4 regions of the Mailhella massiliensis genome follow, and region 4 is predicted to be linked to each of the others. Evidence: predicted binding sites of a transcription regulator. Region 4 holds the regulator's gene; each other region holds the start of a gene.
What was found. The regulator sigma-54, encoded in region 4, starts transcription at its own class of promoters, with help from an activator protein. The targets are predictions, from matches to a motif close to CTGGCACGGNNNNTGCTT.
Positions count from the first base shown of each region.

Region 1: hpsG ((2S)-3-sulfopropanediol dehydratase) is a predicted target of sigma-54. The motif match lies at 1,797-1,814, and genes of this name have one in related genera.
Region 2: CZ345_RS14955 (ammonium transporter) is a predicted target of sigma-54. The motif match lies at 2,185-2,202, and genes of this name have one in related genera.
Region 3: hpsG ((2S)-3-sulfopropanediol dehydratase) is a predicted target of sigma-54. The motif match lies at 2,287-2,304, and genes of this name have one in related genera.

Region 1 is NZ_LT706952.1:1,141,345-1,144,994, reverse strand. Features, by position in the region: gene CZ345_RS15470 (sigma-54 interaction domain-containing protein) at 1-716, shown strand, start outside; gene CZ345_RS15465 (GlcG/HbpS family heme-binding protein) at 804-1,217, opposite strand; gene CZ345_RS16790 (hypothetical protein) at 1,360-1,635, shown strand; gene hpsG ((2S)-3-sulfopropanediol dehydratase) at 1,882-3,650, shown strand, end outside.
Region 2 is NZ_LT706952.1:1,025,305-1,028,954, reverse strand. Features, by position in the region: gene CZ345_RS14970 (trypsin-like peptidase domain-containing protein) at 1-621, shown strand, start outside; gene CZ345_RS14965 (YajG family lipoprotein) at 692-1,279, shown strand; gene CZ345_RS14960 (hypothetical protein) at 1,378-1,710, shown strand; gene CZ345_RS14955 (ammonium transporter) at 2,244-3,449, shown strand; gene CZ345_RS14950 (P-II family nitrogen regulator) at 3,494-3,650, shown strand, end outside.
Region 3 is NZ_LT706952.1:1,148,030-1,151,679, forward strand. Features, by position in the region: gene hpsG ((2S)-3-sulfopropanediol dehydratase) at 1-2,219, opposite strand, end outside; gene CZ345_RS16795 (hypothetical protein) at 2,362-2,577, opposite strand; gene CZ345_RS15490 (DUF4037 domain-containing protein) at 2,727-3,650, shown strand, end outside.
Region 4 is NZ_LT706952.1:189,526-193,175, reverse strand. Features, by position in the region: gene glmM (phosphoglucosamine mutase) at 1-402, shown strand, start outside; gene rpoN (RNA polymerase factor sigma-54) at 472-1,908, shown strand; gene CZ345_RS17575 (helix-turn-helix domain-containing protein) at 2,001-2,411, shown strand; gene CZ345_RS10970 (DUF262 domain-containing protein) at 2,559-3,650, shown strand, end outside.

The DNA.
Region 1 (3,650 bases), 950 kb from region 4:
ACAAGAACGGCAAGGTAGGACTTATCGAGGCCGCTTCCACGGGTACGGTGTTTCTCGACGAAATAGGAGAACTGCCCATCGCCATGCAGACGCGGCTTCTGCGCTTTCTGCAGGACGGCGAGGTGCTGCGCGTGGGAGCGACGACGCCGAGGAAGCTGGACGTGCGCGTCATTGCGGCCACCAACAGGGATCTGGAAAAGGCCGTGGCCGAAGGCGAGTTCCGCAGCGATCTCTATTATCGCCTGAAAATCGCCGTTCTGCATATTCCGCCGCTTCGGGAACGGCACGACGACATTCTGCCCATGGCCCGTTTTTTTCTGGATTTTTACTGCAGAAAGTACGGGCGCACCATGGAATTTTCCCCCGAAGCGGAGGCGGCCATCCAGAATCACGACTGGCCGGGCAACGTGCGTGAACTCAAGAATATGGTGCAGGGCCTTGCCGTCACCTGCGCCGAGAATATCATACAGCCTTCGCATCTGCCCTTCGTGAGTACGCTCTCCGCCAGGGCAGAGAACGACAATTCCCTGCCCGCCATATCCTTCGACGGTCGTAATTATAAGGAAATCATGAAGGATATGGAGGCCGTGGTACTTCGTGCCGCCATGCATAAGTACGGCAACATCGCCAATGTGGCCAGGGAACTTCAGGTGGACAGAAGCACCATTTTCCGCAAGGTCAAGGAACTGGAAAAGCGGGGCGTGACCTTCGACTGACGCGTGCCCGGAAGGACGCTCGTGGAAGGCCGCATGTTGAAACTGAAGCATAAAGAAAGGGCGGGGTGTTCATTCCCCGCCCTTTCTCTATGCCTGCCGGGCGAGCAGAGCGTCGCGCACGCGCAGCGCCAGGGCTTCGTCTTCTTCCGGGCTGCGGCCGCTGACGCCTATGCCCGCAATGAGCACGCCGTTTTCATCGAACATAGGGACGCCGCCGGGCATGGAAGTCATGCGTTCATCCATGAAATCGGCCAGACTGAGCTTTTCTCTGATAAGGCGTTCATGCAGGGCGGAGGTGGAACAGTGCATTTTGGCGGACGTATAGGCTTTGCCTCTGGCCATGTGCTCGATGCGCGCATGAACGCCGGGCATACGCAGAAGGGCCGCCAGTGCCGTGTCCGGCGCCGCTATGGCCAGACATACGGGGGCTCCCCCCGCGGCGAGCTGGTCGAACTGCTGAAGAATCTGCCGGATACGCAGGTAAAGGGTATCGCTGATCATGATTGCTCCCGGATAAGAGATAAGGGGCGGGCTGCTTCGGAGGAACTTCATGTCGAGAAGGCTGCCTCTTCTGCCGCCCGTTGCGGCAGGAATGCGGGGCGGGCCGTTTTCCCTGTCCCTGTTTGTAGGGCAGAGGAGGGAAATGTCAAACGGTTTCACCGGCAAAAGAACGTTCTGTTCTTCGGCGGAAATATCCCGCAAAAGGGTGGAATCCGTCCGGATCGGAGCGGCTTTGCGCGGCCGCCGCGGGCATGGCACGTTTTTCGATTTCACAGGTGTTCCTTGGTCGGTCGTTGCCTCGGAGACGTGTTCTCCCGAAGGTTTTTCGGAGATTTTCGGCAGAAAAGCGGCTGCGGCAGGTGGCGTCAGGTTCTTTCCGCTGTTCTTTGTGCAAAAATGCAATGAATTTTCGGGGTAAAGAAGGGGAGGAGTGTTTTTTTGCTCAAGTTTAAAAATATTTTAATTACAGTATGTTATAAAATATATGTTGCAAAAATGCACGAAAACGCAGGCTGCGGCAAGGGTGTTCGAATGCCGATAAAAATAAAATATATTATAAAAAACAATGAATTATGATAATTGGCACGGTTCGTGCATAAAGAAAGATGTGTCAAAACGGAAAAGCACAAGGCTTTTCAACCATCATACATTTTTGGAGGAATCCATGTCCCAGTGCTGCGCCTGCCTCTCTCCCCAGGAAGATCGCGTCATCAACAAGAAGGTCGATCGTGCCGGTCGTGAGCGCGTGTACAAGATTCTCGAACGCAACCAGTTCACCATTCCCCATGTGGACGTGGAACGCGCCAAGTACTTCACCGAATCCATGAAGACCACGGAAGGCGAGCTTCTGACCCTGCGCTGGGCCAAGGCTCTGAAGAACGTGGCCGAAAAGATCACGGTGTACATCACCCCCGATCAGCTTCTCGCCGGCCGCGTGGGCCAGCTCGGCCGTTACGGCATTCTGTATCCTGAAATCGACGGCGACTTCTACCGCGAAGTGCTGGGCGATCTGGACCATCGCGCGAAGAGCCCCTTCCAGATTTCCGATGCCGACAAGAAGATCGTCATGGAAGAAATCGCCCCCTACTGGGAAGGCAAGACCTACCATGAACATCTGAACAAGGTCATTCCGGCGGAGATCCGCGGCGTGACGTACGACGACGAACGCGGCCTGAAGTCCAAGTTCGTGGTTTCGGAAACCTCCTCCTACCGTTCGGCCCTGCAGTGGGTGCCGGACTACGGCAAGGTGATTCAGCGCGGCTTCATCGACATCCAGAATGAAGCGAAGGAGCGCCTGGCGGCCCTGGATCTGACGAACTCCGTGGACCTGTGGGAAAAGAAGCCCTTCTATGAAGCCATGATCATCGTGTGCGACGCCATCATGATCTGGGCCCGCCGCCATGTGGAACTGGCCCGCAGGCTTGCGGCCGAAGAAGCGGATCCCAAGCGCAAGGCCGAGCTTCTGACCATCGCCGAAGTGTGCGAACGCGTGCCCGCGTACCCCGCCCGTACGTTCCGTGAAGCGGTGCAGTGCCAGTGGTTCGTACAGATGTTCTCCCGCATCGAACAGAAGGCCAGCGCCATCATTTCCAACGGCCGCATGGACCAGTACCTGTACCCCTACTACAAGAAGGACATCGAAGAAGGCCGCATGACCCGTGAAGAGGCCCGCGAACTTCTGGAATGCATGTGGGTGGATATGGCTCAGTTCATCGACCTGTACATCAACCCCACGGGCAACGAATTCCAGGAAGGCTACGCGCACTGGGAAGCCGTGACCATCGGCGGCCAGACTCCCGACGGCGAAGACGCGACCAACGATCTTTCCTACCTGTTCCTGGAATCCAAGCGTGAATTCCCTCTGAACTACCCCGACCTTGCCGCGCGTATCCATTCCCGCACTCCCGAACGCTTCATGTATGAAGTGGCGCTGACGGTGAAGGACGGCTCCGGCTTCCCGAAGCTGATCAACGACGAAGAAGTGGTGTTCCTGAACACGGTGAAGGGCGTGCCCGTGAACGAAGCTCTGGACTACGCGGTTTCCGGCTGCACGGAAACGCGTCATCCGAACCGCGACACCTACACCTCCGGCTGCGTGTACATCAACTTCGGCGCGGCTCTGGAAATGGTGCTGCACAACGGCCGCATGATGCACTACGGCGACGAGCTGATCGGCCTTGAAACGGGCGATCCGTGCTCCTTCAAGACGTGGGAGGAATTCTACGAAGCGTACAAGAAGCAGCACATGAACCTGCTGCACAAGGCCTTCCAGCAGCAGCACATCGTGGACCGTCTGCGTCCCCAGCACTTCGCCGCGCCTCTGTCCTCCGTGCTTCACAACCTGTGCATGGAAAACGCGCTTGACCTTCATACCGAAAAGATCCCCGGCGGCGTGGACTTCTCCTACTTCGAATTCCTGGGCTACGCGACGGT
Region 2 (3,650 bases), 840 kb from region 4:
ATTCCCATCAGCAAGGCGCGTCGCGTGGTGGATGAGATTCTCGATCAGGGGCATGTCAGCACGCCGTGGCTTGCGCTCATCGGGCAGAACGTGGACCCGCGCACGGCGCGTTATCTGCGTCTGCCGGAGGCGGAAGGACTGCTGGTGACGGAGGTGTTCAAGGACGGCCCGGCGGAAAAGGCGGGCATACGGCCCGGCGATGTCATTCTGGAGCTGGGCGGCAACCGCGTTTCCGACCGCGACAAGTATCTTTCCCTCCTGCGCAACCATCAGCCCCATGCTCCGGTGACGCTGAAGATATGGCGCGACGGCAGGGAAAAGACCTTCAGCCTGAAGACGGCGGATTTCGACGACGGTACGGCCGAAAAACTGGCCCTGCGCCGCTGGGGCATGAAGGTGAAGGACGGCCGGAACGGCGTCGTGGTCACCGGCGTGCAGGAGCAGTCCCCGGCAGGGCGGCTCGGGCTGCAGAAGGGCGATGTCATTCCGGCGGTTTCCGGGCGGCCTACCCATACGCGCAGGGACTTTCTCGATTCGTTCCGCAGGGATTTTCTCAAGCGGCAGGTACTGCTTCAGGTGCTGCGGGGAAATCGTCTGTATCAGGTACGGATGGGGCTGTAGGGCGCGACGGCGCGTTGCGTCTTGCCCGCAAACGCGTTAGAATAGTCCATCCCTTTTTCAGGAGTAAGGTATGAACCATTTCCGTCGTCTTTCCCTGGCCTTCTGCGCGGTGCTGCTTTTCGCCGCGACGGTCCTTACCGGCTGCATGGCCCAGAACAATGTCCGCCTGCTGTACAATACCAGCGGCTCTTCCGTCCTGCCCGTATCCACGGCTCCGCGCGTGACCGTGGTGGTGTTTGAGGATCAGCGCGGCCGCATCGACATCGGCACCCGCAAGGACGGCAGTCCCTTCCAGCCCGGCTCCAGCGTGGCCGAATGGGTAAGTCAGTCTCTGGCCGACGAACTGGCCCGTCAGGGCGCGCAGGTTTCCGTGGCCTCTTCCATGGCCCAGGCTCAGGCCGGGCAGCCCGACTACATCGTGGGCGGCGTGGTGGAACGCGTGTGGCTTACGGAAAAGAGCCTCAGCACCTATAATGCCGTCATCCGCATCCAGACCCGTCTCTACAGTCAGAAGCAGGCTGCGGTGACCAAGAGCTTCGCCTCCCAGCAGGAAAAGACCGGTATTCCCGGTTCCGCTCTGCCCGAGGAAACGCTTTCCGGTACGCTGGCCGATGTGCTCGGCAATGCCGCCATGTCCATCATGGGGGCCATGCGCTAGTCTTTTTTTCTTTTCCTTACGCCGCGCGGAGCCGATCCGCGCGGCGTTTTTTTATCCGTTCCTCTTCCGTCGAGGCGGAGAGGAGCAGGGGAGACCTTATGAGACCGGTGATCGTCAAGGCCTACGGGGCGCTGAGTCCGGCCACGGAAGAAACCCTGAATGCCGTGCGGGCCGTGCTGGACGACTGGTATATTCCCGAGGCCGTGGAGCTTTCGGGCGATCTTCTGCGCATCAGCTACGAAGGGGATGTTTTCCCCGATGCGGAAGTGGTGGAAGCCGTCAGGCCCTTCCTCTGCGATGAGAGCGAAGGCAAGCTTGATATCCTTGATCTTGAGGCGTGGACGCTGCACCGCTACTTTTTTGCGTACGGCCGTCTGCGCGATCATACCGCCACGCTGGACAAGGCTCTGGAAGCCTGTTCCATGCACTGAGTCTGTCCAGAACAATATCGGCAGGCATGGGGATTCTGGCGGAGGTAGGCTTTTCGGAAAAGGAGCGTCCTGTCCGGGAAACGGCGTTTCAGCCTGCCGGGAAAACTATTTTCCGGGAATACTGATATCCGCGAGGGGAAAGCGTGCCTCGCAACACACGAAAGGGCCGGAGCCGGGAGCTTCGGCCCTTTCGTGTCGGGTGAGTCCTTCCCGGCCTGAGAAAGAGCCATGTACGGAGAAGCGTATTTTCCGGCGTCGGAAAAGAATATGGGCTGATGCGGAATGGGATCGTCTGCGGTGAATGAATAATACGAAAGTGTATCGCCCTGTTGGAGCGTGTGAAGCCGTTTTGGGAGAAATCGGAGCCCTTCCGGGAAAGATGAGGGAACAAGCGGTACGGAAATGTTCCGTGGAAAAGAAACGCTGTATATAAAATAAATAATATATTTCAGTATATTGAATCTCTTCTTCATGGTGGCACGGAATATGCAGAAGAAAGGACATCTGCGTTCACAGTGAAGGAGGATACGATGATGAATGCGGCCGATACGGGTTTTGTCCTGGTCAGCGCCATGCTTGTCATGCTCATGGTTCCGGCTCTGGCTTTGTTTTACGGGGGGCTTGTGGCCTCGCGCAATGTGCTTTCCACCACCATGCACAGTTTCGTGCTTCTCGGCGTGGGGGCGCTGCTCTGGCCTCTTGTGGGCTATACGCTGGCCTTCGGACCTGACGTGCACGGTCTTATAGGCGGTTTTGAGCATCTTTTTCTGAGGGGCGTGGGCATGGATCCTTCGGAAGGCAGCAGCATTCCTGCGCTGGCGTTCATGGCGTTTCAGTGCATGTTCGCCGCGCTGACGCCTGCTCTCATTTCAGGCGCGTACGCCGAACGCATCCATTTTCAGGCCATGCTGCTTTTTTCCACGCTGTGGCTGATTGTGGTTTACTGCCCCATGGCGCACTGGGTGTGGGGCGGGGGCTGGCTCATGAAGATGGGCGCGCTTGATTTTGCAGGCGGCGCCGTGGTGCACATGAGCTCCGGTTCCGCCGCCCTTGCCGCAGCCGTCGTTCTCGGGCGGCGTACCACCATGGGTCGCCGGGCCGGACTGCCCCACAATATTCCCATGACGGTGCTCGGCGCGGGGCTTCTGTGGTTCGGCTGGTTCGGCTTCAACGCGGGCAGCGCTCTTGCGGCGAACGGCCTTGCCGCCAACGCTCTGGTCACCACGCATCTTTCCGCAGGCTGCGCCATTCTCGGCTGGCTTGCGGTGGAACGCCTGCATACGGGGCATTTCACCGTTCTGGGCGCGGCGTCCGGCGCCGTGGCGGGCCTTGTGGTCATCACTCCTGCTGCCGGTTTCGTCGAACCCTGGGCGGCCGTAGTCATGGGACTTCTCGGCGGCGCGGTATGCTACGGCGGCATTTTTCTGAAGAGCGTGTTCCACTATGACGATGCGCTGGACGTGGTGGGGATACACGGCATAGGCGGTGTGCTGGGGGCGCTTCTTACGGGCGTATTTGCCAGTGCCTCCGTCAACGGGGTGGACGGACTTCTGTACGGCAATGTCCATCAGTTCTTCGTGCAGGCTGTGTCCGTGATAGCCACGACAGGGTTCTGCTTCCCCGTGAGCTTCCTGCTTCTCAAGCTCACCGACAGGATCGTGGGCCTGCGCGTTCCTCTGGAAAAGGAAGTGACGGGTCTCGATATTTCGGAACACTCCGAATCCGGCTACCAGTTCTAGTCAGCCCGGCTTGCTTGGAGTAAGGCCGGTAAAAGGAAAAAAAGATGAAGAAACTTCAGGTGATATTGAGGCTGGAAACCGTGGAAGACGTGAAGGAAGCTTTGAGCGCCATAGGTATAGGCGGCGCGACGCTCATGGAGGTGCGCGGCTTCGGCAGGCAGCGCGGTCATACGGAAATTTACCGCTCCCGGAAAATGGAGG
Region 3 (3,650 bases), 960 kb from region 4:
TTGATGTTCAGCAGACGGGAGGCGCGGTTGATCATCCCGTAGTTCTTGGTGTGGTAGTTGGACAGAAGGTCCGCGGTCGGGCCCTTTTCATCCGCGCCCTGAGAGGCGGAGGAACCGTCGGACAGAGCCGTCCACGCCTTGCGGCCGTTGGGAGTCGCGCAGATCACGTTGCCGAAGGGAACGTGAGAGGTGATCGGCACGTAGCGCACGTCCACATGCACGCCGCGTTCGCGGGTGCTCTTTTCTGCCTCGACCTGCGTGAAGCGGTCGATGTCCTTCGCGATGCTGTCCGCATACGGATCGTTGTTGCCGTAGCGGGGCGCGGACTGCAGCATCTTCTGCACGGGTTCGTAGCCCACGAAGTCCGCGTTGATGGCGTCCAGAACTTCCTGCATGGTCAGCTTCTTTTCTTCGAACACCAGCTTCTTGATGGCGGCAAGGGAGTCCGTCACCGTCGCGTAGCCCAGGAACTCGAAGTAGGAGAAGTCCACGCCGCCGGGGATCTTTTCGGTATGAAGGTCAAGCGCGTTTTCCATGCACAGGTTGTGAAGCACGGAGGACAGAGGCGCGGCGAAGTGCTGGGGACGCAGACGGTCCACGATGTGCTGCTGCTGGAAGGCCTTGTGCAGCAGGTTCATGTGCTGCTTCTTGTACGCTTCGTAGAATTCCTCCCACGTCTTGAAGGAACACGGATCGCCCGTTTCAAGGCCGATCAGCTCGTCGCCGTAGTGCATCATGCGGCCGTTGTGCATCACCATTTCCAGAGCCGCGCCGAAGTTGATGTACACGCAGCCGGAGGTGTAGGTGTCGCGGTTCGGATGACGCGTTTCCGTGCAGCCGGAAACAGCGTAGTCCAGAGCTTCGTTCACCGGCACGCCCTTCACCGTGTTCAGGAACACCACTTCTTCGTCGTTGATCAGCTTCGGGAAGCCGGAGCCGTCCTTCACCGTCAGAGCCACTTCGTACATGAAGCGTTCGGGAGTGCGGGAATGGATACGCGCGGCAAGGTCGGGGTAGTTCAGAGGGAATTCACGCTTGGATTCCAGGAACAGGTAGGAAAGATCGTTGGTCGCGTCTTCGCCGTCGGGAGTCTGGCCGCCGATGGTCACGGCTTCCCAGTGCGCGTAGCCTTCCTGGAATTCGTTGCCCGTGGGGTTGATGTACAGGTCGATGAACTGAGCCATGTCCACCCACATGCATTCCAGAAGTTCGCGGGCCTCTTCACGGGTCATGCGGCCTTCTTCGATGTCCTTCTTGTAGTAGGGGTACAGGTACTGGTCCATGCGGCCGTTGGAAATGATGGCGCTGGCCTTCTGTTCGATGCGGGAGAACATCTGCACGAACCACTGGCACTGCACCGCTTCACGGAACGTACGGGCGGGGTACGCAGGCACGCGTTCGCACACTTCGGCGATGGTCAGAAGTTCGGCCTTGCGCTTGGGATCCGCTTCTTCGGCCGCAAGCCTGCGGGCCAGTTCCACATGGCGGCGGGCCCAGATCATGATGGCGTCGCACACGATGATCATAGCTTCATAGAAGGGCTTCTTTTCCCACAGATCCACGGAGTTCGTCAGATCCAGGGCCGCCAGGCGCTGCTTCGCTTCATTCTGAATGTCGATGAAGCCGCGCTGAATCACCTTGCCGTAGTCCGGAACCCACTGCAGGGCGGAACGGTAGGAGGAGGTTTCGGACACCACGAACTTGGACTTCAGGCCGCGTTCGTCGTCGTACGTCACGCCGCGGATTTCCGCGGGAATGACCTTGTTCAGATGTTCATGGTAGGTCTTGCCTTCCCAGTAGGGGGCGATTTCTTCCATGACGATCTTCTTGTCGGCATCGGAAATCTGGAAGGGGCTCTTCGCGCGATGGTCCAGATCGCCCAGCACTTCGCGGTAGAAGTCGCCGTCGATTTCAGGATACAGAATGCCGTAACGGCCGAGCTGGCCCACGCGGCCGGCGAGAAGCTGATCGGGGGTGATGTACACCGTGATCTTTTCGGCCACGTTCTTCAGAGCCTTGGCCCAGCGCAGGGTCAGAAGCTCGCCTTCCGTGGTCTTCATGGATTCGGTGAAGTACTTGGCGCGCTCCACGTCCACATGGGGAATGGTGAACTGGTTGCGTTCGAGAATCTTGTACACGCGCTCACGGCCGGCGCGATCGACCTTCTTGTTGATGACGCGATCTTCCTGGGGAGAGAGGCAGGCGCAGCACTGGGACATGGATTCCTCCAAAAAATGTATGATGGTTGAAAAGCTTCGTGCTTTTCCGTTTTGCACGTCTTTTCTTATGCACGAACCGTGCCAATTGCCATAACTTGTTGATTTTATGCGATATGCTGAAAATCCACCGTTATTTTCCCCGTCATGTGCCCGTCACATACTGGTGCATTTTTGCAACATTTTTTCCTAACCCATGAAAACAAATCATTTTTTCAGCTTGAGCAAAAAAACACACCACGGGCGTTCCTTCCCCGTTTTGTTGTTTTTTTGCACAACTTCCGTCACCCCAGGCAGAAAAACCATGTGAGGCCTGAGGGAAAAAGGGCCTCTTCCCCCGCCGACGTCTTTCTGATATCATAAAGTATTCCTTATAAGTTCAGCATGTTGCTCCTCCCGCTGCGCTGTTGCCTTCACAGAGAACCGTTTACGAGCAGTCTGTGCTTTCTGGCACGTTTCTTGCAGTCCTCATCCATACAAGAAAGCTCGTCATACCCTCCCGAGGTTTGCATGTCACTTCCCGGTCTCATTCTTTCCCGTCGTTTCTTTACGTCCGCTCTGCCCCTGCTCAAGGAACATATTCCCGATGTCATGGCCGTCTCGGCTGCGGGGCTTGTGGGGGAAGGTTCGGAATGCCTCGGTCTGGACGACGGCATTTCCCGCGATCACGACTGGGGGCCCGCCTTCTGCCTGTGGGTTCCCGACGAGCTTCTGCGTTCGGAACTCGACCGCATAGAACGCGCCCTTTCCGTTCTGCCCGCCGCCTTCGAGGGCTATCCCACCCGCATGGCGGCCGACAAACGCATGGGCCGCGTGGGGCCTCTGCCCGTGAAGGGCTTCTACCGGCGCTTTCTCGGCATGGATCATGTGCCCGTCACCTGGAAGGAATGGCTTTCCATTCCCGAATACCATCTCTGCTCCTGCACCAACGGAGCCGTATTCATGGATGAGGGCGGCGAATTCTCCGCCGTCCGCGAAGAACTTCTCAGGCATTATCCCGAAGACGTGCGACGCAAGAAAATAGCCGCACGCTGCATGATCATGGCGCAGGCCGGGCAGTACAACCTGCCCCGCTGCCTCCAGCGCGGCGACTTCGTGGCGGCCATGCTCGCCACGGCCCGTTTTTCCGAAGCGGCGCTGTCCATGGCCTTTCTGCTCAACCGCCGGTACATGCCCTTCTATAAATGGGCCTGCCGGGCGGCGGAAGATCTGCCGGTACTGGGCAGAAACGTCGTGGAGACCCTGCGCGTTCTTTCGCGCACGGTATGGCAGGATGAAACACGGGGAGCTTCCGCTCTGGAGGCCATTGAAGAGTTCTGCGCCCTGACCGCAAGAGAACTGGAAACGCAGGGACTCTGTCCCAACCAGGGCAACTGGCTGTGGGCCGCAGGACCCGTGGTGCAGATGGGCATACAGGAACCGGAACTGCGCCGC
Region 4 (3,650 bases):
GCCATGCGCCGGCACAACGCCATGCTGGGCGGGGAACAGTCCGGCCACCTCATCTTCCGCGAATACGGCACCACCGGCGACGGGCTTCTGGCCGCGCTGCAGATTCTGCGCATCATGCGCGAATCGGGCCGCCGCCTCTCCGAACTTGCGGACAGGCTCAAGCTCTACCCCCAGAAGCTCATCAACGTGAAGATCACCCGCAAAACGCCCTTTGAGCAGTGCGAGAAGCTCATGGCCGCGCAGAAGGACATCGAGGAAAAGCTCGGTTCCCACGGCCGCGTGCTGCTGCGCTATTCCGGCACGGAAAACCTCTGCCGCGTCATGGTGGAAGGGGAAGACGAGGACTTCGTGCGCCGCGCGGCAAGGCAGCTTGCCGAAGTGGCGGGAGAAGAACTTCGCTGAAACGCCGGGCCTTCGCCCGCCTCCTTCGCGCCGGAAGAACCGGCACATCAGAAAACGCCAGGGGACATTATGGCTATCGAAATACGGCAACAGTTCAAGCTGAGCCAGCAGCTCCACATGACGCCCATGCTCAAGCAGGCCATTTCCCTGCTTCTGTTCTCCCGTCAGGAGCTTGTGGAAGCGGTGCAGCGCGAACTTCTGGAAAACCCTTTTCTTGAGGAGCGCGAGGCGGAAAGCGTCCCCGCGACTCCCGAGCCTGAAAGCGGCAGGAACGCTTCCGAACAGGACAGTCCCTGGCCGCAGGAGGAAGTGAACCGCAGCGCGGAATGGGAGGAATATCTCGGCGAATTCTCCAGCCAGTCGCGCATCGCCCAGCAGGAATACGAATCTGCGGAGGAAGACAATAATCCCCTGGAGGCCTGCCATTCCGCCGAACCCACGCTGGAGGCCCACCTCATGGCCCAGCTTCTGCTTTCCCCGCTGACCGAAAAGCAGAAGGCCATAGGCGAGTGCATCATCGGCAACCTCGACGAAACGGGCTACCTCACCGCCACCGATGAGGAAATCGCCGCTCTTGCCGGGGCGGACGCGGCGGAAATCGCGCCCGTGCTTTCCGTCATACAGAACTTCGACCCCGTGGGCGTGGCCGCGCGCACCCTTTCCGAATGTCTGCTCATTCAGATGCGAGCCGAACATTACGACCGCGACCCCATTCTCGTGAGCCTTGTGCGCGATCATCTCGAAGACCTGGAAAAGCAGCGCTACAAGCCCCTGCTGCGCCAGTTCCGCATCGACATGGAAACGCTCAAGGACTACATCTGCATCATCCAGAGTCTGGAACCGCGCCCGGGCGGGAGCCTCGGTTCGAGCACGCCCTGCTATGTGAGCCCCGACATTTTCGTGCGCAAGGTGAACGGCGAGTTCGTCATTCTCATGAACGACGAAGACCTGCCGCACCTTCAGCTTTCCCCCCTTTCCGAGGAGCTTTCCGGGCAGAACCGCTCCAGCGAGGAAAAGGACTACATGAACGACCGCCTGCGCTCCGCCGTGTGGATCATCCGTTCCCTCGAAGAGCGGCAGCGCACCCTGTATCAGGTGATGGAAAGCATCGTGAAGCATCAGCGAGACTTCTTCGAGCACGGCATCTACGGCCTGAAGCCCCTGGTGCTCAAGGACATCGCCGAAGACATAGGCCGCAGCGAATCGAGCATAAGCCGCATTACCACCAACAAGTACGTGGGCACGCCGCACGGAATCTTCGAGCTCAAATACTTCTTCAACAGCGCCCTTTCCTCCAGCGACGGCGGACAGGTGGGTTCGGAAAGCGTGAAGGCGCGCATCCGTTCCCTCATCGACAACGAAGATTCCGCCCACCCCCTTTCCGACGAGGAAATCAGCACGCGCCTCAACGACGGACTCGGCGTGAAGATAGCCCGCCGTACCGTGGCCAAGTACCGCGAGGAACTCGGCCTGCCCTCCTCCTCCCGCAGGAAAAAACACCTGTAGCACGCCGGTCTGCGCCTGCTCCCTCCGTCCGCGCGCAAAGATGCGCCCCTCTCCTCGTCCGGGCCTGCCCGGAGGGAAAGCAAACGCCCCTTCTGGAAACCCCGCTTCTGCGGGGTTTCTTTTTTCCTGCTTCCGGCGGCATTGCAGGGCAAGGGCCGCAGAGGGATACACGGCTCTGCTGCCGGAAAAGCCTTGAGGGAAAATTTTCCTGCACCTCCCCCGCCGCAGGATGCCGGAAAGACACCAAAAGCCACCTCCCGGCCCGCACCTCCCCCGCCGGGCCTTCCGAGTTCGCCGGGGCAGGAGTATCCGCTGCCGGGAAAACGCCGCACGGCATTTCCCAGGCGCAGATGGCCGACAGGCCGGGCATGCGCCGCACCTTACTTCGGCGCGCCCTGCGCGAACTCAGAAAGCGCGGCGTCATCCATACCCTGAACGAACGCCCGCTCGTCATTGCCGACATGGATGCGCTGCGCCGTCTGGCCGAAAACGGGCAGGCGTAGCCCGCCCGGCAGTTTTCCGCCCATACGGAGGGAGGGGCATTTCTCCCCCGTCCCGCTTGAAAGGCTCATGATGCGGCGTTACTCTTTCCCCGTGCCGCCTTTTTCCCGGGCGGCAGGCCGCAGCGAGTTTACCGAAGGAGCGCCCGCATGAATGAGGAAACTGCCGTCCGTTCTCTGGAAGATGCCCTGAAGAAAAAACACTTTGTCGTCAAAAGCTATCAGCGCGGCTACCGCTGGACGGAAAGGCAGGTGAGGGAACTTTGCGAAGACATCGCCACTTTTGCAGAGAAAAGGAAAAAGCCCGGCGAAGATTCCGCCTCCGACGGAGAGAGGGGCGACATCTATTTTCTGCAGCCCCTCATCGTCAGACGGGATGGGGAAGACTGGGAACTCATCGACGGACAGCAGAGACTCACCACCCTTTTTCTCATGGATGCCGTGCTTTGCCGCGCCCTGCAGAAAGAAAGCGCCCTTTCCTTCCACATCACCTATGAAAACCGGCCGCAAAGCGGCGAGTTTCTGAAGCGCCTTGCCGAAGACCCGGACCATGCCGACAGCCCGGAGGGAAAGGCGCAGGCCTCGAAAAACATTGATTTTCACTACATGGCGCAGGCAAGCTGCGTCGTACGGCATTACTTTCAGGAGCATACGCCGGACGAACACCTGTACCGGATACTCACTCAAAACGTCCGCGTGCTCTGGTACGACGTCACCCATGAGGAAGGCAGCGCGGAGGAGCGCTTCACCCGCCTGAACATGGGCCGCATACCCCTGACGTGCGCGGAACTGTGCCGCGCGCTGCTTCTCAGCGCCCCCGGTGAAGACGACATGCGCGAAAAAAGCCGGAAAAGCGCCCTTCTCGGCTCGATGTGGGACGACATGGAACGCTCCCTGCGCGAGGAAGACTTCATGGCCTTTCTCGGCGGCGATCAAGGGGACGATGCGCCGCGCATGGGTTTTCTGCTGGACCTGTACACCGGAAGAGGGAACAATACGGACGAGCTTTTCTCCTTCCATGCCATAAGCAAACTGCTGGAGGAAAAAAGCGCCGAAAGCATTCTGCACGAACTCTCCCTTCAGCATGAATACCTGCGCTTCTGGTACGAAGACAACGAGTATTATCACCGGCTGGGCTACCTGAACAACGTGGAGGGTAGAAGCGTTCTCGGAGAACTTCTGAAGCAGGCGAAAATCAGCCCGAAACCGGCCCTCAGGGACTGGATATCCGACCGCATACGC